Regions from separate parts of the Brassicibacter mesophilus genome, predicted to be linked through region 3. Evidence: riboswitches for the same ligand, from Rfam matches in the RefSeq annotation. Region 3 holds a riboswitch; each other region holds the start of a gene.
The links. A riboswitch is a leader RNA that binds a small molecule or an ion and turns the genes downstream of it on or off. The one in region 3 is predicted to bind thiamine pyrophosphate.
Positions count from the first base shown of each region.

Region 1: another riboswitch for thiamine pyrophosphate. It lies ahead of thiW (energy coupling factor transporter S component ThiW); the one in region 3 lies ahead of thiC (phosphomethylpyrimidine synthase ThiC).
Region 2: another riboswitch for thiamine pyrophosphate. It lies ahead of thiT (energy-coupled thiamine transporter ThiT); the one in region 3 lies ahead of thiC (phosphomethylpyrimidine synthase ThiC).

Region 1 is NZ_JBNPXI010000015.1:61,885-69,712, reverse strand. Features, by position in the region: gene HNR33_RS15085 (ribonucleoside triphosphate reductase) at 1-970, opposite strand, end outside; gene HNR33_RS15080 (hemerythrin domain-containing protein) at 1,198-1,755, shown strand; gene HNR33_RS15075 (MFS transporter) at 1,779-2,987, opposite strand; TPP riboswitch at 3,468-3,578, shown strand; gene thiW (energy coupling factor transporter S component ThiW) at 3,674-4,159, shown strand; gene thiD (bifunctional hydroxymethylpyrimidine kinase/phosphomethylpyrimidine kinase) at 4,175-4,981, shown strand; gene cytX (putative hydroxymethylpyrimidine transporter CytX) at 4,974-6,209, shown strand; gene thiM (hydroxyethylthiazole kinase) at 6,170-6,979, shown strand; gene thiE (thiamine phosphate synthase) at 6,972-7,604, shown strand; gene HNR33_RS15045 (M28 family metallopeptidase) at 7,736-7,828, opposite strand, start outside.
Region 2 is NZ_JBNPXI010000002.1:396,170-403,997, reverse strand. Features, by position in the region: gene rlmN (dual-specificity RNA methyltransferase RlmN) at 1-191, shown strand, start outside; gene HNR33_RS04625 (Stp1/IreP family PP2C-type Ser/Thr phosphatase) at 220-954, shown strand; gene pknB (Stk1 family PASTA domain-containing Ser/Thr kinase) at 971-2,914, shown strand; gene rsgA (ribosome small subunit-dependent GTPase A) at 2,930-3,805, shown strand; gene rpe (ribulose-phosphate 3-epimerase) at 3,807-4,454, shown strand; TPP riboswitch at 4,505-4,607, shown strand; gene thiT (energy-coupled thiamine transporter ThiT) at 4,724-5,275, shown strand; gene HNR33_RS04600 (thiamine diphosphokinase) at 5,289-5,924, shown strand; gene HNR33_RS04595 (hypothetical protein) at 6,018-6,197, shown strand; gene rpmB (50S ribosomal protein L28) at 6,330-6,521, opposite strand; gene HNR33_RS04585 (Asp23/Gls24 family envelope stress response protein) at 6,746-7,102, shown strand; gene HNR33_RS04580 (DAK2 domain-containing protein) at 7,121-7,828, shown strand, end outside.
Region 3 is NZ_JBNPXI010000029.1:13,874-21,701, reverse strand. Features, by position in the region: gene HNR33_RS20200 (DUF4153 domain-containing protein) at 1-533, opposite strand, end outside; gene HNR33_RS20195 (helix-turn-helix domain-containing protein) at 545-766, opposite strand; gene HNR33_RS20190 (DUF2975 domain-containing protein) at 779-1,243, opposite strand; gene HNR33_RS20185 (NADH peroxidase) at 1,576-2,124, shown strand; gene HNR33_RS20180 (glutamate--cysteine ligase) at 2,333-3,652, shown strand; gene HNR33_RS20175 (glutathionylspermidine synthase family protein) at 3,640-4,959, shown strand; TPP riboswitch at 5,038-5,140, shown strand; gene thiC (phosphomethylpyrimidine synthase ThiC) at 5,263-6,558, shown strand; gene HNR33_RS20165 (hypothetical protein) at 6,726-7,828, shown strand, end outside.

The DNA.
Region 1 (7,828 bases), on a different contig from region 3:
CACCATCACCTTCCATCATAACTTCGCAGTATGCTCTATTGAACATATCCATTTCTTTTTGGAATTCACCATACTGTTTATCCATTCTTTTTCCACCAATTATTACATCCATCTTCTTAAGCATAGGATGTGGAGTAATATCTAATGTCACATTTGTAAATGGTGTTTGAAATCCAACTCTTGTTGGGATATTAAGATTAAATACAAAGCTTTGAACTATTTTCTTTACATCATCATATTCTAGTTCATCATAATATATAAATGGTGCAGCATATGTATCTAATGAGCTTACTGCTTGAGCACCTGCTGCTTCTCCTTGTAGTGTATACAACCAGTTAACTATTTGCCCCAAGAAAGACTGTAAATGTTTAGCTGGGGATGATTCAATTTTACCACTTGCACCCTTAAAACCTTTTATCAATAATGCCTCTAAATCCCATCCACAACAGTATGGAGCTAGCAGGCCTAAGTCATGTATATGTAAATCTCCTTTAATGTGAGCATCTCGCAATTCTTTTCGATATATTTTATTAAGCCAGTATTTTTTTGTAATTGATTCAACAATATGATTATTAAGTCCCTGAAGACTGAAGCCCATATTTGCATTTTCATTAATACGCCAATCATCTAAGGAAACATATTCGTCTATTAAGCTTTCAGCATCCATAAATAAGTTCTTTACATCTCTCAGTTCTTCCTGCTTTCTTCTATACAATATGTATGCTTTTGCTGTCTTTGCATGTCCTTCTTCTATTAGAACCTTTTCAACTATATCCTGTATATCTTCAACAGTAGGAATACTAGCTCCAAAAGCCTCATTTACTATGCCTTCAACCATCTCTGCCAGCTTATTAGCCTCTTCTCTGTTATCTCCTCCAACTGACTTAGCTGCTGCAAATATTGCATTTTCTATTTTTAAAATATCAAAGTCTACAATATCTCCGTTTCTCTTCTGAATCCTTGTAATCAAGCCATCAACCCCTTTATATTGTGGTAGTAATGGGCCACATACAGTATATATAGTATATGGCCCACTTTTATTATAAAATAATTATCCAATACATACAACTTATGTTCTCATATTTCTACCGCCATTTTTTTAATTTAGGACAGAAGAACTAGCGTTTATTTGAGTATGATTAATTTATCAAAATAGGGATATAAATATAATATACAAATTTTACAGAGGTGAATACTTTGAATTCAATAGACATATTGGTAAATGAGCATAAAAATATCAAAAAAATACTTAAGATTGTAAGAAAAATATGCCTAAGTATAGTTGAAGGAATAGAAATTCCTTATGATGATCTTTATTCCATAATTGATTTCATAAGAAACTATGCTGATAAATATCATCATGGTAAGGAAGAAGATATGCTGTTTAAAGACATGGATGCTGAGTTATCTGAAAAGATAGGAAAAGGACCTATTCAGGGAATGTTCATTGAGCATGACTATGGTAGGAGCTTTGTTAGAGAGCTTGAAGCTGCACTTAAAGCTCATCAAGCTGGTAATAATGAAGCAACAATTGACATAATAGCAAATGCAGTTGGATACGCAAATCTTCTTAATAAGCATATAGACAAAGAAGATAATATGATATACAAATTTGCAAGCAATAACCTTAAAAAAGAGACTCTTAAAAAGCTTGATAGGCAGTTTGAAACCTTTGAAGAAACTAAACAGCATATTGAAGTAAAGAAAAAGTATATTGAACTAGTAAATAAGCTAGAAGAAAAATATATAAAATAAGTGGTCCATATGGACCACTTATTTTATATATCTACTGGCTGCTTTCTATTTTCTAGTTTTAGCACTAATAAAAAATTTGATACAGCTAATATTGAGCCAATTACTGCTAGAAATCTAAATGCAATATTTAATGAGTATATATCACCAATTTTACCTATCATGGGAAAAATAAATATCATGAAGAAACTAAAAACCATACTAGAAAGAGATAATATAGTCGCTCTGTTTTTACTAGGAATAAGCTTATTTATATAATCACTCATTGCAACATAAATTAACCCTTCTACCGCCATCATAAGTATAAAGAATACTGAAGGATACCCACTCAAAGCAATTCCCCAAACACAACCCATACACAATATAGGCATAAAAAGCAGTATCCCTTTTTCTTTTATAAATCCTTCAATTCTGAAAGCTTGTGAAGCAATAAATGCTTCAATCAATGAAGATGCTGCAAACATTATTCCTATGTTTAACTCAGTGTATCCACTGTCTTTTAAATAATTCTGAAGGTAGAAAAATAAACTTGTTCCAAAAGCTAATATAATCTCTGTAAAGATTATAAAAAAACCTACTTTTTTATTTTCCTTTATTGCTTTAAGACTATCTGTAACTTGTTTTTTTAGTATTGTAGCAATAGTATCCTCATGCTTATGCCCAAGCTCAATATCAGGCTCAGTAAATGAAAAAGCTTGAATAATTGTTACTATAATAAAAAATGCAGTCACTGAAAATGCGAAATAGTAGCTTTTAGTAGCTAAATAACCACCTACAATATAAGCAACCACCTTTCCAAACTGAAAAAATACCTCCTGCTTACCAGCCACTTTCATATATTTTTCTTCTTCATCTACTTCTTTTAGTGAATCATATATCAGCGCATCTCCAGCACCTGACTCAAGATTATATGAAAGTGCAGAAAAAACAAATGATAATGCAAACAAATAGAACCCATCTGAAAATATCATTAGTGCTATGCTAATTAGAGAAAATAGTCTTCCACAAATACGACTAGTTTTCCTCCCATAAATATCTGCTACAAGCCCAGTTGGAACCTCCATCAAGAATGAAGTAACATGAAAAATACCTTCAAGCATCCCTAGTTGTACTAATGACATTCCTTTTGTCGCTAAATATATCATCCAAATACCCTGAGTTAAATCCAAATTTTTTAATAAAACAAATACATAGTTCTTATTAATATTGCTTTTTAATCTATTTATATAATCCATACTTTATCTCTCCTAATTCATAAATCATAGTTTTTTATTCTTAATCTCTAATTATATTTACTCCCTCCCACCAAGAATGCATACAAAAACCCCTAAGTAAAATTTACTTAGGGCCATATATCAAAAATAATATTATGCAATAACGATATATATTAGTATATATGTTTACTGAACAACAAGCCTATGTAAAGATTTCACTAGTACGTGGTTGACATAATATTTGTTTTTGGACACACTCCTCCCTTGTATACCTAACAACATGTGTTATAGACTTAACTGTATACAAATAGTCCAAAATACCAACCATACACTTAAAGTTCAATCTTTACACCTCCTTATAACCTAATACTATAATTATATAACATTTCTATTATTCGAACAATACTATTAATGTACATTATATATCAGTCAATAAAAGAATTTTTATTATTGAACAATACTGATATATGTGTTAATATTGTTATGAAAATTGAAAACGCGATTATGTACTAGGGGGGCTGGAAAGGCCAGCTGAGATAAAGACCCTATAAAGTCTTTGACCCTCAACCTGATCTGGATAATGCCAGCGTAGGAAAGTTATATATTTATGTTTAAGTTTAAGCATAAATCCTTATTCTGGGGTTTATGCTTTTTTATTTATCCCAACATCCTCTAGTACAAATATTTTTTTGAAGGGAGGGATGTTTATGAAGACAAAAAAGCTTACCTTATCTGCTCTTCTCATAGCACTCGGTACATTAACGGGTCATATATTTTATATTCCTGTTGGTGTGGCAAAATGTTTCCCTATACAACACACTATCAATATACTATCTGCAGTAATTCTAGGACCTTGGTATGCAGTTGCCAATGCATTTTTAACTTCATTACTTAGAAATATTCTTGGTACGGGCTCTTTGCTAGCTTTTCCGGGTAGTATGATTGGTGCACTTTTAGCTGGTTTCTTATACAAAAAAACTGGCAAACAATCAATAGCTTCATTAGGTGAAGTATTGGGAACTGGTTTTTTAGGTGCATTAGCTGCATATCCAGTAGCAAAGCTATTCATGGGTAAAGATGTAGCAATATTATTCTTCGTATTGCCTTTCATGGTAAGTACAATTGGAGGTACAATAATTGGTTACGGCCTATTAAAAGCTTTAGATTCAAGTAAAATACTTAAAAATATATAAAAAGAGGTGCTCATAATGAGAAATGTATTAACTATAGCTGGTTCAGATAGTAGTGGCGGAGCTGGAATACAAGCAGATTTAAAAACCTTCTCTGCTCACGGTGTTTTTGGAATGAGTGTAATAACTGCTATTACAGCTCAAAATACTCAAGGAGTTTTTGGGGTACAAGATATTTCCGTAGATATGATTGAAAGACAGATTGATGCAATATTTGATGATATCGAAGTACATGCTTTAAAAATTGGAATGGTTTCACAGATAGATACTATAAAGGCTATAGCAAGAAAGCTAAAGAAATACAATCCTCAAAATATTGTACTAGACCCTGTTATGATTTCAAAAAGTGGATATGATTTGCTTGTACCGGAAGCAAAAGAAACTCTGATAAGTGAACTTTTACCTTTAGCTACAATAGCTACGCCAAATATTCCAGAAGCTGAAGTTATATCTGGGATGAGTATAAGCAATTTAGAGCAAATGCAAGAAGCTGCCATAAAAATACATGCATTAGGGGCAAAAAATGTACTTATAAAGGGCGGCCACATGGAAAATGATGCTACTGATGTTCTATATAAGGGCACTGAATTCAAATATTTTAAAACAGAAAGAATAAATACAAAAAATACTCATGGTACTGGATGCACTTTATCATCAGCCATTGCTTCAAATCTTGCTAAAGACTATTCAATAGAAATATCAGTTGCTAATGCTAAAGATTATATAACTACAGCAATAAAGCATTCATTATCTCTAGGCAAAGGCGTTGGCCCTACAAATCATTTTTATACTTTATACAAAAGGGCTGGTGTAATAAATGAATAATACAGAAAACAGTAACCTCTCATTAATAAGTTTTTTTATGCTTTGGTTTGGTGCATCTATATCAATAGCTGAAATTCTTACTGGTGGACTATTAGCCCCAATAGGATTCAAAAATGGTTTGATTGCAATTCTTATTGGCCATTTAATTGGTACAACTATTCTGATATTAGGTGGAGTCATTGGGATAAAAGAGAAGCTGCCATCTATAATGTCTACTAGAATATCATTTGGTTTATATGGCTCATATTTATTCTCTATTTTGAATGTGATGCAGCTAATCGGTTGGACTGCAGTAATGATAATATCAGGAGCAAGATCAGTAAATCAAATAACTAAAATTCTGTGGTCATTTGACAATATAACTGTATGGAGTTTACTAATAGGTGCTCTAATATGCTTTTGGATAGTAATAGGTAAAAAAGGCTGGAAAAAGCTTAATCTTATAGCTGTTTCCCTTCTATTTATACTAACCATTGTACTAAGTACTGTTGTATTTAGAAATAGTGAATTATTTACTAAAATACCTGCTGGAAATATGACTTTTGGAACTGCTATTGAGCTTAATGTAATAATGCCTCTTTCATGGCTGCCATTAATTGCTGACTATACTAGATATGCTAAGAAAAAAAGAGATGGTATCATAGGAAGCTTTGCTGGATATTTCATTGGTAGTTGCTGGATGTACGTTATAGGACTTGGAGCAGCCATAGTAGCTGAAAACCCAGATCCAAGCGCTATGATGCTTGCTGCTAATTTAGGTGTAGTTGCTCTTGGTATTATAGTTCTATCTACAGTAACTACAACATTTTTAGATGCCTATTCTGCAGGCGTTACATTCCTAAATATTCTACCAAAGCTTGATGAAAGAAAAATAGCAATAATAATGGGTGGTATTGGGACTATAATTGCAGTATTATTACCTATTGAGCAGTATGAAAATTTCTTATATGCTATAGGTTCAGTATTTGCTCCACTGTTTGCAGTTCTTCTAACTGATTACTTTATAATCAAAAAGAATAGAAAGCTACAAGATAATCTTCTTATTAACTGGGGTGCAACAATAGTATGGATAATTGGGATCATACTATACTATCAATTTGTTAAGTTTGATTTTATAATCGGTTCTACAGTTCCTGTTATGATTATAACCTCAATAATATACTGTCTAAGTTGGAGGGTGATGTCAGGATGGAAATACTGCAAGAAGTCTCAAGACTGCTGCCAATAATAAAAGAAAGAAAGCCGCTAGTTCATCATATTACAAACTTTGTGACTATAAATGATTGTGCAAATATAACTCTAGCCATAGGTGGTTCACCAATTATGGCATATGATGAATCTGAGGTAGAAGAAGTTGTAGCTATGTCATCTTCCTTAGTTCTAAATATTGGCACTTTAAGTAAGGACTCAGTTAATTCTATGATATTAGCAGGAAAAAAGGCTAATGAATTAAAAGTACCTGTTATTCTTGACCCTGTAGGTGTTGGAGCAACTACATTAAGAAGTCAAGCAGTAAACCATATTTTAGATAACGTAAAAATATCTGTACTAAAGGGAAATATGTCCGAAATAAAATTTTTATCTGGGCTTGAAGTCAGTACTAGAGGAGTAGACTCAATAGCAAGCGACGAAGGCTGTACAGAAGTTGCAGAAAAACTGGCATCAAAGTTAGACTGTGTAGTTGCAATAACTGGCAAAAAAGATATTTTATCAGATGGAAATAAGACTTTTTATATAAATAATGGACATGAAATATTATCAAAGGTAACAGGAACAGGTTGTATGACATCTTCTTTAATTGCTTCATATTGTGGTGTAACTAGTGATTATCTCATAGGAGCTATAGGAGGGGTAGTATCGATGGGTATAGCAGGTGAAATAGCTTTCAAATCATTAAAGTGTAGTGAAGGATTAGGGAGCTTCAAAGTGAATTTGTTTGATACTATTTATAATATGACTTCAGATACTATAATGAAAGCAGGTGAAATAAGTGATTAATAAATCAGATATTGATTATGCATTGTATTTAGTTACAGATAGGAATATTCTAGGAAATAAGGATTTGTATATAAGTATTGAGCAAGCTATACAAGGTGGCGTAAGTTTAATACAGTTGAGAGAAAAAAACACAACAACTCGAGAATTTTACGATTTAGCATTAAAAGTTAAGAAAATAACTGATAAGTACAATACACCTCTTATAATCAACGACAGACTAGACATAGCTTTAGCTATAGATGCAGATGGGCTTCACATAGGTCCTGATGACATTCCAATAAATGTTGCCAGAAAACTATTAGGTCCTGATAAAATCTTAGGAGCATCTACATCAAGTCTTAATGAAGCACTCGAAGCACAAAGTCAAGGTGCTGATTACTTAGGAGTAGGGGCCATGTTCCCAACAAAAACAAAAAAAGATACTGAAAGTGTAAATTTAAATGAGTTGGAACAAATAAAATCATCCGTACGAATACCTGTAGTTGGTATAGGTGGAATCAATGAAACAAACGCAAAAAAAATAATAAATACAGGAGCTGACGGTATTGCTGTTGTTTCAGCTATTCTAGGGAAAAATGATATCTGCCTTGCGGCCAAGAACCTTCACAGCTTAATTTCAAAGTAAGCAAAAGTAAGCTCTACAAAATTTTAGAGGAGATGACTTAATAGGTCATCTCCTATTTATATAGCAACTCTTATTTGTATTTATCTAAGATTAATTATTTATAATTTATATTTGAATTTTTAACATCTATTTTAGTATGCATTCTTATCTAAGTAGAATAGTACAAGCTTAACAACTTCTTCAGCTCTTTTTTCGTCAACAGTTTCAATAGTATCTTTTGGTGT
Region 2 (7,828 bases), on a different contig from region 3:
ATCTTATACCTTTAAATCCTATTAATGAATTTAATAAAACTAAGTCAATAGAGAAAAACATTAGAATCTTTAAAGAGACTCTTTTGCACAATGGAATTAATACAACTATCAGAAGGGAAATGGGTGGAGATGTAAATGCTGCTTGTGGGCAGCTTAGAAGAAAATATATTGAAAATATATCAAATGAGTAGTAATGCAATTGTAAAGTGAGGTGTAAGCATGAATATATGTGTCAGTTCTGACGTAGGAAAAATAAGAGAAATAAATCAAGATTCATATTTTTATTGTGAGAATGACCAATTGCCTATTTTTGTTGTTGCCGATGGCATGGGGGGGCATAATGCTGGTGAAATTGCTAGCAATCTAGCAATTCAAATTATTAAGGAGGCTTATAATCGAGATAAAGAAAAGATAATCCTAAAAACACTTGAGCTTCCTAGATTTATTAATGAAGCCTTAAAAGAAGCTAACAAAAGAGTTTTTAATGAATCTAAAAAACAAGAGTGTTATCAAGGTATGGGGACGACTATAACAATGGGATTTATTTATGAGAGAGAAATATTTATTGGACATATTGGAGATAGTCGAGCTTATCTATTAAGAAATGAAGAGCTTCTGCAATTAACTCAAGATCATTCTTTAGTTGCAGAACTAGTTAGAAATGGTAGTATTAGTCAAGAAGAGGCACGAAATCATCCACAAAAAAACATTATAACCAGAGCGCTAGGTACCGATAGTAATGTAAATATTGATATTGTGAGCAGAGAGTTAGAGGATAAAGATACTATTATATTGTGTACTGATGGGCTCACAAATATGGTGAGTGAAAATAGAATTAGAGAAATACTTTTGAATTGTGAAAGCTTAGAAGATGGCTGTAATACGCTCATCGATACAGCAAATGCTCTAGGTGGATTCGATAATTCAACAGTAGTAATAATTAAGGCAAGTTAGAAAGAGAGGTGAGAGAATGATTGGAAAAATCTTAGGAAATAGATACGAGATTGTTGAGAAAATAGGCGGAGGAGGAATGGCATTAGTATATAAGGCTAAATGTAGATTGTTAAATAGATACGTGGCTATTAAAATACTAAGGTCTGAGTTTATTAACGATGAAGAATTTATAAACAAGTTCAGAAGAGAATCTCAAGCCGCTGCGAGTTTATCGCATCCTAATATTGTTAACATATATGATGTTGGGGTTGAAGATAACATTTATTATATAGTTATGGAATATATAAAAGGGAAAACACTTAAACAGCTGATTAGAGAAAAAGGTAAATTAGATATTGATGAAGCTTTAGATATAGCGATAAAAATTGCTGATGCTTTACGCCATGCACATGAAAACCATATTGTGCATAGAGATATAAAACCTCACAACATACTAGTTACCGAAGACGGAAGAGTTAAGGTTACCGATTTTGGCATTGCTAGAGCTGCTACTACATCTACAGTCACAAACACCAGTAATGTAATCGGTTCAGTTCACTATTTTTCACCTGAACAGGCTAGAGGTGGATATACTGATGAAAAATCTGATATATATTCTCTTGGCGTTGTTATGTATGAGATGGTTACTGGCAGATTGCCATTCGAAGGAGATAGCCCCATTACTGTTGCTTTAAAGCATATACAGGAGGATATTGAATTACCAACGGCTATTGATAGCTCCGTACCAAAGAGTGTAGAAAACATAATAATGAAGTGCGTAAAGAAAGACCAAACTTTAAGATATGGAAATACTGAATTGCTTTTGGATGATCTAAGAAAAGCTAAAAACTCTGATCTTGATAGTGATTTTGTTATTAATCAAACCAACTACAATGATTCTCCAACGAGGATTATACCTAAGGTTGACGATGACATGATAAATAATATTGATGAGATTTCAAATAACAAAAAAAGAAAGAAAAAGAATAATGATATTGAGGAAACAGGTAAAAGATCGAATAAAGTAACAACAATATCAGCCATACTGCTAGCTTTTATATTGACTTTAAGTTTGGCAGGAGGATTTTTGTGGATAAAAAATCTTTTGAAATCAGGAGAGGTTATTGTACCTAGCGTTATTGGACTACAGAAAGATAAAGCAAGAGAAACAATAGTAGAAAAAGGGTTAAGATTTGAAATAAAGGGAGAAGTATACAGCTCTGAGTTCAATGCTGGACATATTGTAGATCAAAGCGTAGATGCAGGTAAGACTGTTAAAAAGGATTTTCCTATAGAAGTAGTAGTGAGTAAAGGTGAAAAACCTGCATTGGTACCAAAGTTAGTTAATGAGCATATTGATCAAGCTGAAATCCTTCTTGAAGATGCTGGTCTTGAAAGTAATGTAAGTTTTGATTTTAGTGATATACCAAAAGACTATGTAATAAGTCAAGATCCTAAAGCGGATACTGAAGTAGCAGAAGGAACAAAAATAAATATTATTGTGAGTCAGGGTCCCAAAATAGAATATAAAGTGATGCCTAAACTTGTAGGTAAGAATATTGAAGACGCAAAGAAAGAAATAGCATCTAGTGGATTATCAATCGGCGAAATAAAATCTGAAGAAAATGAGAATATAGAAAAAGATGTTGTAATATGGCAAAGTTATACTGCTGGAACAGAAGTAGAAGAAAATACACCTATAGATTTATTAGTGAGTTTGGGTGCAGAAGAAACAGAAGATACAGAAAGTAATGAAGGGCAAGAAAATACGCAGGCGTTATATATTAAATTACCTAAAGATAAAGAAGAAGTTGAGGTAAAAGTGTATAAAATCCAAGATGACGTGAAGGATTTGATATATAACAATAAGCATAAGACAAGTGAGGATACTATTAGAGTACCAATAAGTGGTCAGGGTAAAGTTAAGCTAGAAATTTACTTTGATGGTGTGTTCCATATGGGAAATGAATATACTTTTTAGGAGGCTTAAATATTAATGCTAGAAGGAATAATCATAAAGGGAATTGGCGGATTTTACTATGTAAATGATGGCAATACAATCTATGAATGTAGAGCTAGAGGAATATTTCGTAAAGATAAGACTACTCCTTTAGTAGGCGACAAAGTTCAAATTAGAATAAGTAGCGAAGATGATACTGGATATATAGAAAAGATTTATGATAGGTCTACTGAGTTGATAAGGCCACCCGTTGCAAATGTAAATCAGGCAATAATAGTATTTGCTTCTAAAGCACCAGAACCTAACCTTTGGTTATTAGATAGATTTTTGCTTCTAGCATCTTATCAAAAACTTGATGTAACAGTCTGTATAAACAAAAGTGATCTTTCATCAGAAGATGAGCTAGAAAATTTTGCTAATATTTATAAAAAAGCAGGGATCGATATTATAGTAACTAGCTGCAAAAATAAAACGGGGATACCAGAATTAAGGGAGTTGCTAAAAGATAAAATAACTGTCTTTGCTGGTCCTTCAGGAGTAGGTAAATCTACTTTACTCAATAACATTCAAGCTGATTTAAAACTGCAAACTGGTGAAATAAGTCATAAAACTAATAGAGGTAAACATACTACAAGACATGTTGAATTAATTGAATTAGAAATCGGAGGATGGGTAGTTGACACTCCAGGGTTTAGTTCACTAGATTTGGATTTTTTAAATGAAGAAGATCTTGAAGGTTATTTCGATGAGATTAATGAACTTAAACACCTATGTAAATTTACTGGGTGCAAGCACTATAAGGAACCAAATTGTGCAGTAAAATCTGCTGTTTCAAATGGAGACATTAGTGAGTCTAGATACAATAATTATTTAAACTTTTTACATGAAATAAGAGATAACAGGAGGTATTAATATGATAAAAATTGCGCCCTCAATACTATCAGCTGATTTTAGTAGGTTAGCAGAACAAATTGAGCAAATAGAAAAAGGTGGAGCTGACATAGTACATCTTGATGTTATGGATGGACATTTTGTACCTAATATTACATTTGGACCACCTGTTATTAAAAAATTAAGAAATATAACAAAATTACCTTTTGATATACACTTAATGATTGAAAAACCAGAACGATATATAGAAGAATTTGCCAAAGCTGGTGCAGATATTATAACAGTACACCAAGAAGCATCTGTTCATTTGCACAGAACGATTCAACAGATAAAAGCTTGTGGTGTAAAAGCAGGAGTTGCACTTAATCCTTCAACCTCCTTGGATACCATTAAATATATATTAAATGATATAGACATGGTATTAATCATGACTGTAAATCCAGGGTTTGGAGGACAGTCATTTATTAAACAAATGGGAGACAAGATACTTGAGCTAAGGAAGTTAATTGATAGACTAGGGTTAAATATTGATATTGAAGTAGATGGTGGAATTAAGCTAGACAACATTAAAGAGGTTATTGGATATGGTGCAACAATTGCTGTTGCAGGATCAGCTATATTTGGTGCTGATAATATAATTGAAGCAACTAATAAATTTAAGAACATATAACTTTACAACGACTAAAATGATGTTATAATTAATATGAAAGATAAATATGAGTATTTCACTAGGGGAGCTACATGGCTGAGAGGAGACTAATTTGTTTCGACCCTATAACCTGATCTAGTTAGTACTAGCGTAGGGAAGTGGTTATTTATGTAAACTACTAAAACATTACCCTATTTGATAATGTTTTAATTTTACTAAATATTTCTTTTGAAATTGCTAGTAGAACCTCTCTAGGGGATATTCAAAAAAACACGTGGAGGGGTATTTATATGAATAATAAGAATAATGTGAGATTTTTGACTGAGAGCGGAGTAATGATAGCTCTTGCTTCAATTTTGAGTATGATCAAAGTATATGAAGCACCTTTCGGAGGTTCGGTTACAGCTGGAAGTATGATACCAATAATTATAATTGCATTACGTTGGGGAACTTTACGTGGTTTATTTGCTGGATTAGTATACGGGATTATTCAAGCAATAATAGATCCTTATATTGTTCACCCTGTACAGTTTTTTTTAGACTATCCAGTAGCTTTTAGTGTATTAGGTGTTGCTGGGTTATTTAGATACTTTGTTATAAAAAAAGCAGGTAGCGGTAAACTTGAATATGTATCAGTAGTACTTGGGGTTTTTGTTGCAGTATTAGGAAGAATGATTGCACATGTTTTATCAGGAGTTGTATTTTTCAAAGAATTTGCTGGAGATCAAAACCCTTGGATATATTCAATTTTATACAATGGTGGCTATTTAAGTATAGAATTAATTGTTTCCATAATAATAATATTATTATTATGGAAAACCTTAAGAAAAGAAATAGCATAAAGAGAGTGATTATATGAGATCTGTTATAATTTCTAATGGAAACTTTGAAAGTATTGATATTAATAATATAATAGCCAATAATTCTGATATGATAATATGTGCTGACGGAGGAGCAAAGCATATAATAAATACTGGTATTATTCCAGATGTTATTGTAGGAGATATGGATTCGATTCCTAAAGATGTATTAAAGACTTATGAAAATATGAATATAAAACTATATAAACATCCTGTAAAAAAGGATAAAACTGACACTGAATTAGCGGTTGATTATGCCATAGAGCATGGATCGACTGAGATCATCTTACTAGGAGTTACAGGAACAAGATTAGATCATACTTTAGCTAATATAATGCTTCTTTATAAATTATTAAAAAATAATATAAAAGCAAAAATAATTGATTCCCATAATGAAATATCTATAATAGATAAAAGTGGACAAATTGAAAAAGGGATATATCCATATGTATCTTTAATACCTCTTACAGTGAATGAAAATAAAGTGACATTAAAAGGGTTTGAATATGAGACCTATGAAGAGCACTTTAAATTAGGTTCAAGCTATGGTATTAGCAATAGCTTGGTTAAAGATAAAGGTGATGTATATATAGAAGATGGTTTGTTTATTATTATAAAGTCAAAGGATTGATTCTAGAAATCGGCTGAAAAGCCGATTTTTTTGTAACATTTTATTGGCTAGAGAATAATATGTATTATAGTAGCCTTTAGAGAGGTGTTGTATATGAGGAAATTTAAATTTAGGAGATGTCCATCTAGATATAATTTCAAAAAGACATTAGGAATTATTTTAGCTGTTGTTGGAGTAATAATCATAATACAAGTTGTCCCTGTTTCATTATGGATATTTTTATTAGGGATTTTACTTGTTTGCTTAGGTTGGTTACTATTTAAAATGCTATAGCTTATAAATGATTTTTTAAAATAGGGGAGGGAATGAAGTGAAAATACTAGTTATAAAGCTCCCTAGAGCAATTAGCAGGATATTATTGCGAAAAAAAAGAAAACAGGCTTCCAATTCATAGGAAGCCTACTTTTATAACGCTCTTTCTACATTACCAGATCTTATACATCTTGTACAAACATATATTCTCTTAGGAGCTCCATTAACAATAGCTTTTATTCTACGTACATTTGGAGACCAAGTTCTATTACTTTTACGGTTAGAGAAAGTTACTAAATGTCCAGAAACTTTACCCTTTCCACATACTTCACAGAATTTTGCCACATCGAACACCTCCTCAACTTCTTAAATTGCATAATTTCCAATATTTATAATCATTAAGTCAACACACTCTATTGTAACACATCTAAGTTTAATTTTGCAATATAAAGATAATAATATACTAAAAATCATTATAGATATTATAAAGTTGAAGATAATAGGATTATAATGTAGAATATAATTATAATCCTTACACTAATTTATTATTCTAAAAAGGAGGACTGCTAATGCCAGGTAAATTGAACAATAAATATGGCGCTATAAATATTGACGATAACGTTCTAGAGATCATTGCGGGATTATCGGCTATGGAATGTTATGGGCTAGTTGGAATGTCAAGTCGAAACGCAACAGATGGACTAGTTGAATTATTAAGAAAAGAGCACTTAACAAAAGGTGTAAAAGTACATACTGAAGGTGACAAAATAGTAATTGATTTATATATTGTAGTTCAGTTTGGAACAAGAATATCTGTTGTTGCCAATAATATAATTGAGAAAGTAAAATATAATATTGAAAACCTTACTGGTTTAAAAGTTGAAAGAGTTAATATAAACGTACAAGGAGTAAGGGTACAAAAGTAGGTTAAGGAGGTACTAATTTTGAAAATTGAATATATAGATGGGATTATATTAAAGAAATTATTTATTGGCGCTGCAAATTCACTAGAAAAAAATAAGGAAGCTGTTAATGCATTAAATGTTTTTCCAGTACCAGATGGAGACACAGGAACAAATATGTCTCTAACGATGCAGTCGGCAATAAAACAAATAAAAAATCTTGAAACAAATAGCATAGAAAAAGTTGCATCAGCAGCTGCGAACGGATCTCTCATGGGGGCTAGAGGTAACTCAGGTGTTATTCTTTCTCAACTATTCAGAGGATTTTCAAGAGGCTTAAAGGATGTAAAAAAAATAGATACGAAGGTTATTGCTGCTGCTTTCAAATCGGGTTCTGACACTGCATATAAAGCAGTAATGAAGCCTATAGAAGGTACTATACTAACAGTGGCGAGAGAGTGTGCAGAAGCATCTTTCGAAATTGCCAAGAATGAAATGGACATAGTTGAATTCTTGAAAAAAGTTATAAAGCATGGAGAAGAAACTTTACAAAAGACACCTGAAATGCTGGCTGTACTTAAACAAGCTGGGGTTGTGGATGCTGGAGGTAAGGGGTTGATAGTAATACTTTCTGGTGCTTTAGAGGCTTTAGCAGGTAAGGAAGAATTTGTTTTAGATGATGCTGCTCCTATTAACGACAATGTATTTGTTGATACTGGAAATAATGATGACATACAATTTGCTTATTGT
Region 3 (7,828 bases):
CTAAAAACAATATCAGCAGAACTTAGTAAAGCTATTATAACAATTAGAATAGGAGCTGAAATCAATATACCGACAAATATCTTTTTCAATTGTGTATTGTGATTCTGTTTTTTTTCATATACTAGTTTTTTATATAAGTATGAATAAGGTTTTAAAAAGTAACTAAATGGACAGAAAATTGCTTTAATAATTTTAAGTAAAAAGCTAAATGTTTCAAAATTATAAGGTTCTTTTCCTATAAGCAACAAAGTCATTCCTAAAAAAAGAGTTACATTGCTTATGTGATTAAAAAAGTGAAAAAAACTATTGCTGCTGATAAAATACCTTATAGATAGTAGTACTATAGGTATTAAAAAATACCAACCCGAGTCTTTTTTTAGTTTATTGGTTTGCTTTAGAGTATTGACGAGGAGTAAAGTAATTAACATAACAAAAATAGGATATGAAATACCAGTTGTTTTGTTATAGAACAAAATTGTATATAATACACCTATTAGCAAACTATTTATGATTAACTTATTTTGTTTTAGCATATTTGCACCTCTTAATCTTTATCATTTTTATCTTCAACATATTCTAATATATCTCCAGGCTGACAATCTAGAGCCTTGCATATAGCCTCCAAGGTAGTGAATCGAACTGCTTTGGCTTTGTTATTTTTTAAAATAGATAAATTTGCATTAGTAATACCAAGTTTTTCTGCCAGCTCTGATAATCCAATTTTTCTCTTTGCCATCATAACATCCAAATTAACAACGATAGGCATTATTTCCCTCCTCTATATAGTAAGATCATTTTCTTCTTTGAATATCACTGCTTGTCGAAATACTTCAGCTAAAATTATAGAAAAGAATCCAGCTATAACAAAGACCATTAGGACGATAACTGTCATAAAAGAATTATAAAATATTATTTTAAAAATATATGCAAAGGATATTAAGAAAGCAGCTATTCCCATGCGCTTAAGACTCTTTACATTACCTAATACAAAAGGATCTTTTCTTTTTAGTGTATTAAATATTTTTCTAATTTCGTTAACAATGATTAAAGCCAATATCCCTGTAACGGATAAAAGAATAATGAGGAAATAGTAAATCTTCACGTTTGAGCCTTCATAGGTATGATTTAAATACCATTTTAATGAAATCGGTAAGCTTAATGTAATCATGATACCACCAATAAAAATTAGATCTAGAAGTCTCTTTACTATTGCTGACAATGATTTTTCACCTAAAATTTTCATATCATTTAACCTCCTTAATACCAGTCTTATAAATAATATACTACAAAGCATCATAATAATCAATAAATATTTATTGATAAACAATAAAAAAATATCGAGGAGGAATAAATTGAAATAAACAAAAGGACGCTCACAATGATGTGTAAGCTCTCTTTTGTTTAAGGTGCATAATACAATATATTATCTCAACTAGTTTTATTTCATAACCTTAGAGTGTGTTACACCATAAAAATATTCAAAATAAGTTTATAAATTATGTGTTACTTTTTAAAAAAAGCGGGTATTAATTACATTGGTTTGATATTAATATAAAATTAAGGGAGGATTTAAATATGAAAAAATTTGTATGCTTAGTTTGTGGATATGTACATGAAGGAGATGAGGCACCAGAACAATGTCCTCTATGTAAAGCTCCTAAAGAAAAATTTGTTGAGAAAACAGATGATAAATTACAGTGGGCTGATGAACATAGAATAGGTGTTGCTAAGGATATTGATACTGAAGTTTTAGAAGGGCTTAAGGCTAACTTTATGGGAGAATGTACAGAAGTAGGAATGTATCTTGCTATGAGCCGTCAAGCTGATAGAGAAGGATACCCAGAAATAGCTGAAGCATATAAAAGAATTGCTTTTGAAGAAGCTGATCATGCAGCAAAGTTTGCTGAACTATTAGGAGAAGTAGTAAATGCTGATACAGAGAAAAACCTACAATTAAGAGTAGATGCTGAGTTTGGTGCTTGCCAAGGTAAGAAAGATTTAGCTACAAGAGCAAAACAGCTTAACTACGATGCTATTCATGATACAGTGCATGAAATGTGTAAAGACGAAGCAAGACATGGTGCTGCATTCCAAGGATTACTTAAGAGATATTTTGGAAAATAAATAAATTATAATTATAAATGACATATAAATGCGTTGGTAAGATAATTATCTTGCCAACGCATTTTGTTTAATATTAATAATTGACTGTATGATATAGTATACATATTATCCGCAATGAAATAATAATACTTGAATATAATTTTATGTTATCCCTAGTAATTATATGGGTATAATAGGTATTGAAAGTATAAGAAAGTGGGGGAAGTTAGTGAACAATAAAAAACAAGTAGAAGAGATAGCAAAGTATTTTAAGAGCAATGAAAAAGAAGAAGAGAACTTTAATATAGGAGTTGAATTTGAACACTTTATAGTTGACAAGAACAGCTTAAAAACTATATCTTATTATGGAACTCATGGAGTAGAAGACACATTAAAAAAACTTCTCTCAACTGGATGGCAAGGGAAATATGAAGGAGATTATCTTTTAGGATTAAGTAAGGATGGTACGACTATAACTCTTGAGCCTGGAAGTCAATTAGAGCTTAGCATTAAACCATATAAAAATATTGAAGATATTAAAAAAGAGTATACAAGATTTTTAGATGAGATAGTCCCCATACTAGATGCTAAGAATCAAACCTTAATAGCAACAGGATATCAGCCTGAAAGTAAGATTTCAGATATAAAGATAATACCTAAGAAAAGATATGGATATATGTTTGAGTACTTTAAATCAAAGGGAAGATATGCGCATAACATGATGAAAGGTACTGCTTCAGTGCAACTATCTATAGACTACAAGTCAGAAGAAGACTATGCTAAGAAATTTAAAATAGCTAATGCACTTTCGCCAGTTATATATGCAATGTTTGATAACTCTCCTTTTTTTGAGGGTAATGAATCAAGTGAGCATTGCTTGAGAAATATTATCTGGGAGAACTGTGATAGTGATAGGTGCGGAATTGTAGATAAGACATTTGGTGGCTTATTTGGATATGAACAATATGCAGAATACATTTTAAATAAACCTCCTATATTTATTGATAATGGAGAATCAATTATATTTACTGATAAAAAGATATATAAAGAAATATTTAATCCGGAGGATTACTTACTAAAAGAGTTAGAGCATGTATTAACAATGGTTTTTCCAGATGTGAGAACTAAAAAATATATCGAAGTAAGGATGATGGATGCAGTACCATATCCACTGAATTTTGCTGCTATTGCATTGTGGAAAGGTATTTTATATGATCAAAGTAACTTAGACAAAGTCTATGAATACGTTAAAACTTTGAATATTGATGACATTAATGCAGCTAAAAAAGATATTGTTGAAAAAGGATTATATACTAATATAAAAGATAAATCAGTGTATGAAGTTGGTAAATGGCTTATAGCTATTTCAAAAGACAAGCTTAGTGACATAGAAAAAGAGTATTTAATGCCTTTAGAAGACATGATTAATAGTAGAAAAGTTCCTTCACAAATCACTAAACAGAGGCTTGAATTAGGTAAAAAAGAAGCGCTTAAGTGGTGTTTTATAAATAATAAACTTGATAGAGGTGATGAGCTGTGGATGCAATAAAACTCACTAACGAGTATATTGAAATAGTTAAAAATGATGATAATAACTTTCTTGAGGACTATAAAAAAACAGTAGAGAAGGTTGCGAACTCTAATGCAAAATATAAAGGAAAGCCAATTCCATTTTTATATCAACCAATGATTTTTACTAAGCAGGACATAGAAACATTTGAAAATATCGGACGAACTTTAATGTCAATAACAAATAAAGTAGTTGACAAATACAAGGAATCATCTGAGTTTAGATTGAAATTTGGGTATCCTAAACTTTTAGAAGAGCTTATACTAGTTGATCACGGGTATGATATTAACGTCCCTATTGGAAGATTTGATATCTTTTATGGAGGAGGAGAGGAGTTCAAGTTTTGTGAACTCAATACTGATGGATCATCAGCTATGAATGAAGATAATACAATTGCTAGAATACTTTTAGAGGCAGAGCCAGCAAAAAGGATGCAAAAAAAATATAGACTAAGTTATTTTGAGCTCATATATAAGTGGGTTGATGAAAGTATTGAAACTTTTAAGAGGTTTAATGATAAAATAGAAAAACCTAATGTGGCCATTGTAGATTTTGAAGAGAGTGGAACTCCAGCTGAATTTGAAGAATTTAAAAAGGCATATATTGAACGTGGATATAGAACAGAAATTGTAGATCCTAGAGAATTACGGTATGATGGTAGTGAATTGTTCTTTAATGACATGAAGATTGATTTGATCTATAGAAGAATTGTAACTAGAGAGCTTATAGAGCGAAGCGAAGAAATACAGGACTTAATAAATGCATATAGAGATAAAGCTGTTTGTGTAATTGGTCCAGTTAAATCACAGATAATGCATAATAAGATAATATTTAAGATTCTTCACGATGAAGATACACAAGAATTATTCACGGATGAAGAAAAGAAATATATTAAAGCTCATATCCCTTATACTAAAGAACTTAGTGGGAATAAGATAATATATGAAGAAGCATTAAACAACAAAGATAAATACATTATTAAGCCAGTAGATTTATATGCTTCTAAAGGCGTGTATGCTGGAAGAGACTTCACACAAAACCAGTGGAAAGAAAAACTAGATCAATGCTGGAATAATGACTATCTATTGCAGGAATTTTGCATACCATATACTAGAGACTTTATTGAGCTCGAAAAAGATGAGCTTAAAGTAAGTAAATTTGGGCATATAATAGGATTGTTTATGTATAACGAAAAACTAGCTGGATTATATACTAGAATAGGTAAAAATAGTATAATATCTGGGCTACATGGATACTATACTGTTCCAAATCTATTGGTAGAATAAGCAGAAAGTATCAGATTATATATCTATGTTGTATGTTGACTTAGCAAAGTATTATGATATAATAAGTTTAAAATATATACTTGGTGCTGGGGGTGCCGATAGGCTGAGAGAGGAAAGAATCCTTAACCCATTGAACCTGACGCGGTTAATACCGCCGTAGGGAAAGCAATATTCTAAGAATGATAGGGCTTATCCATGCTGGTAAGTCCTTTTTTGCCTGCAATTAGCCCCTCAGTGCCAAATTTTTTGGTGCTGTATTTTTTTGCGCACTATTAATAATTCATAAACGAATGGAGGAATATTATGGAATGGTCAACACAGATGGAAGCTGCAAAAAAAGGTATTGTAACTAAAGAATTACAGGCAGTAGCATTAGAGGAAAATATAAGAGTTGAGGATTTAATAAAACTTGTAGCAACTGGACAAGTCGTAATTCCTGCTAACAAAAACCACAAATCTCTAAAGCCAAAGGGTGTTGGAAAGGGATTAAAAACAAAAATTAATGTTAACCTTGGTATATCAAAAGATTGTATAAATTATGAAGATGAACTTGAAAAGGTAAAAGTGGCTATAGAAATGGGAGCAGAAGCAATTATGGACTTAAGTTCATATGGAGATACTAAAGATTTTAGACGTAAGCTTATAGAATTTTCGCCTGCAATGATAGGTACAGTTCCAATGTATGATGCTATAGGGTTTTTAGGAAAAGAACTGGCTGATATTACAGCTGATGAATTTTTTAAAGTAGTTGAAGCTCATGCTGAAGAAGGTGTAGATTTTCTTACTATTCATGTTGGCTTAAATAAAAGAGCAGTTGAGAGATTTAAAGTAAATCCAAGACTTACTAATATTGTTTCTCGTGGAGGTTCTTTATTATATGCTTGGATGGAAATTACAGGCAATGAAAATCCATTCTATGAGCATTATGATAGATTGTTAGAAATATGTAGAAAGCATGATGTTACAATAAGTTTAGGAGATGCATGTAGACCAGGGTCTATAGCAGACTCTACTGATGCTTCTCAAATTGAAGAGCTTATTACACTTGGGGAGCTAACAAAAATGGCATGGAATAAAGATGTACAGATCATTATCGAAGGACCAGGACATATGCCTATAAATGAAATAGAGGCTAATATGAAGCTACAGAAAAAGTTATGCCACGGTGCTCCTTTTTATGTTCTTGGGCCCATAGTAACAGATATAGCTCCTGGATATGACCATATAACTTCGGCTATTGGTGGAGCAATAGCTGCCTCTACAGGTGCAGATTTCTTATGTTATGTAACGCCAGCAGAACATCTAAGACTTCCAACGCTAGAAGATATGAAACAAGGAATTATTGCAGCAAAAATTGCAGCTCATGCAGCAGATATAGCTAAGGGCATTCCTGGAGCAGCAGATTGGGATAGAAAAATGAGTGAAGCAAGAGCTGCTCTTGATTGGAATGAAATGTTTAATCTGGCTTTAAATTCTGGAAAAGCAAAAGATTATAGAAAAAACTCATCACATGATGGAAGTACGTGTACTATGTGTGGAAAGATGTGTGCTGTAAAGAACATAAATAGTGTCATCTCTGGTAAAAAAGTGGATATCTAGAATACTTAATATAATATAATATAATATAAAAAACTCCTTCGTACATTTTAATTAATGAATAGAAGGAGTTTTTTTATATTGTTTAATACATTTGTCTGTTTTAATAGTATAAGGTATAATTATTGTTATAGCTTTATAATTGCAGCAATCTTATAGGAGGAATAGCAATGGATGTAGTTGAAAAGTTTATTAATCAGTATGTTAGAGAAATAGATTTTTATGAAAGAACCGCAAGAATTTGTGCACAGATATGTGAAAACGAGCTTGAAAAAGCTGGAATAAGAGCTATTGTAACATATAGAGTCAAAAGAGTAGACCGCCTAAAAGATAAGCTTATCAAAAGAAGTCAAAGTAAAAAGTATGAATGCGTAGATGACATATATTCAGATATAGTAGATTTAGCTGGCGTAAGGATAGCTTTATATTTCCCAAGTGATAAGGAAAAGATAGAAAGGTTTATAAAGTCAAAGTTTAAAGTTAAAGAAATAAAAAAATTTCCACAAAACAGTGGGAATAAAATATCTGAGGGTAATTCATTTGGTCCTAAATATCAAAAAATGTTTTCTGGATACCATGCGACTCATTACAGGATCAATCTAAAGGCTACTCAAATTGAACAAGATGAAGCAAAATATTGTCAAGCTAATGTTGAAATACAAGTAGCATCTGTTCTAATGCATGCGTGGTCTGAAGTTGAACATGACCTCGTATATAAACCTTTAAATGGAGAACTTTCCATAGATGAATATGAAATATTAGATGAATTAAATGGATTGATACTAGCTGGAGAATTAGGCTTAAAGAGACTATATAAAGCAGTAAAAGAAAGAGTGACTCAAAATGAAGTTGCATTTAGCAGTCACTATGAACTAGCTTCCTTTATTTATGGCAGGATATCTTCTAAAAACCAAATAAATGATATTGAAGATATAGTAATGGGTAGAGCAGATTTACTTTTCAAATTTTTAAAAAGTGCAGGTTTAAATACACCTAAAGCAATAGATAAGCATATTGATAATATTGATATTTCATGTGAAAGTAATACAGTTGTTGAACAGATAATTGATAAGATGATTGAAAATGATATGACTCTTTATAAAAAGTTTGTAAAAGCTAAAAGCGAACTAAATAGAAATCCTTATAGTAATTCTGATGAAGATGAGTCTATAATTCAAAGCAGAAAAGCTTTGTTTTATTTTGTTGATAAGTGGTCGGATCTTCAGATAGTAATGAGGAAGCTTATTGAGAAATTTCATCCCGAGTTTAAAAA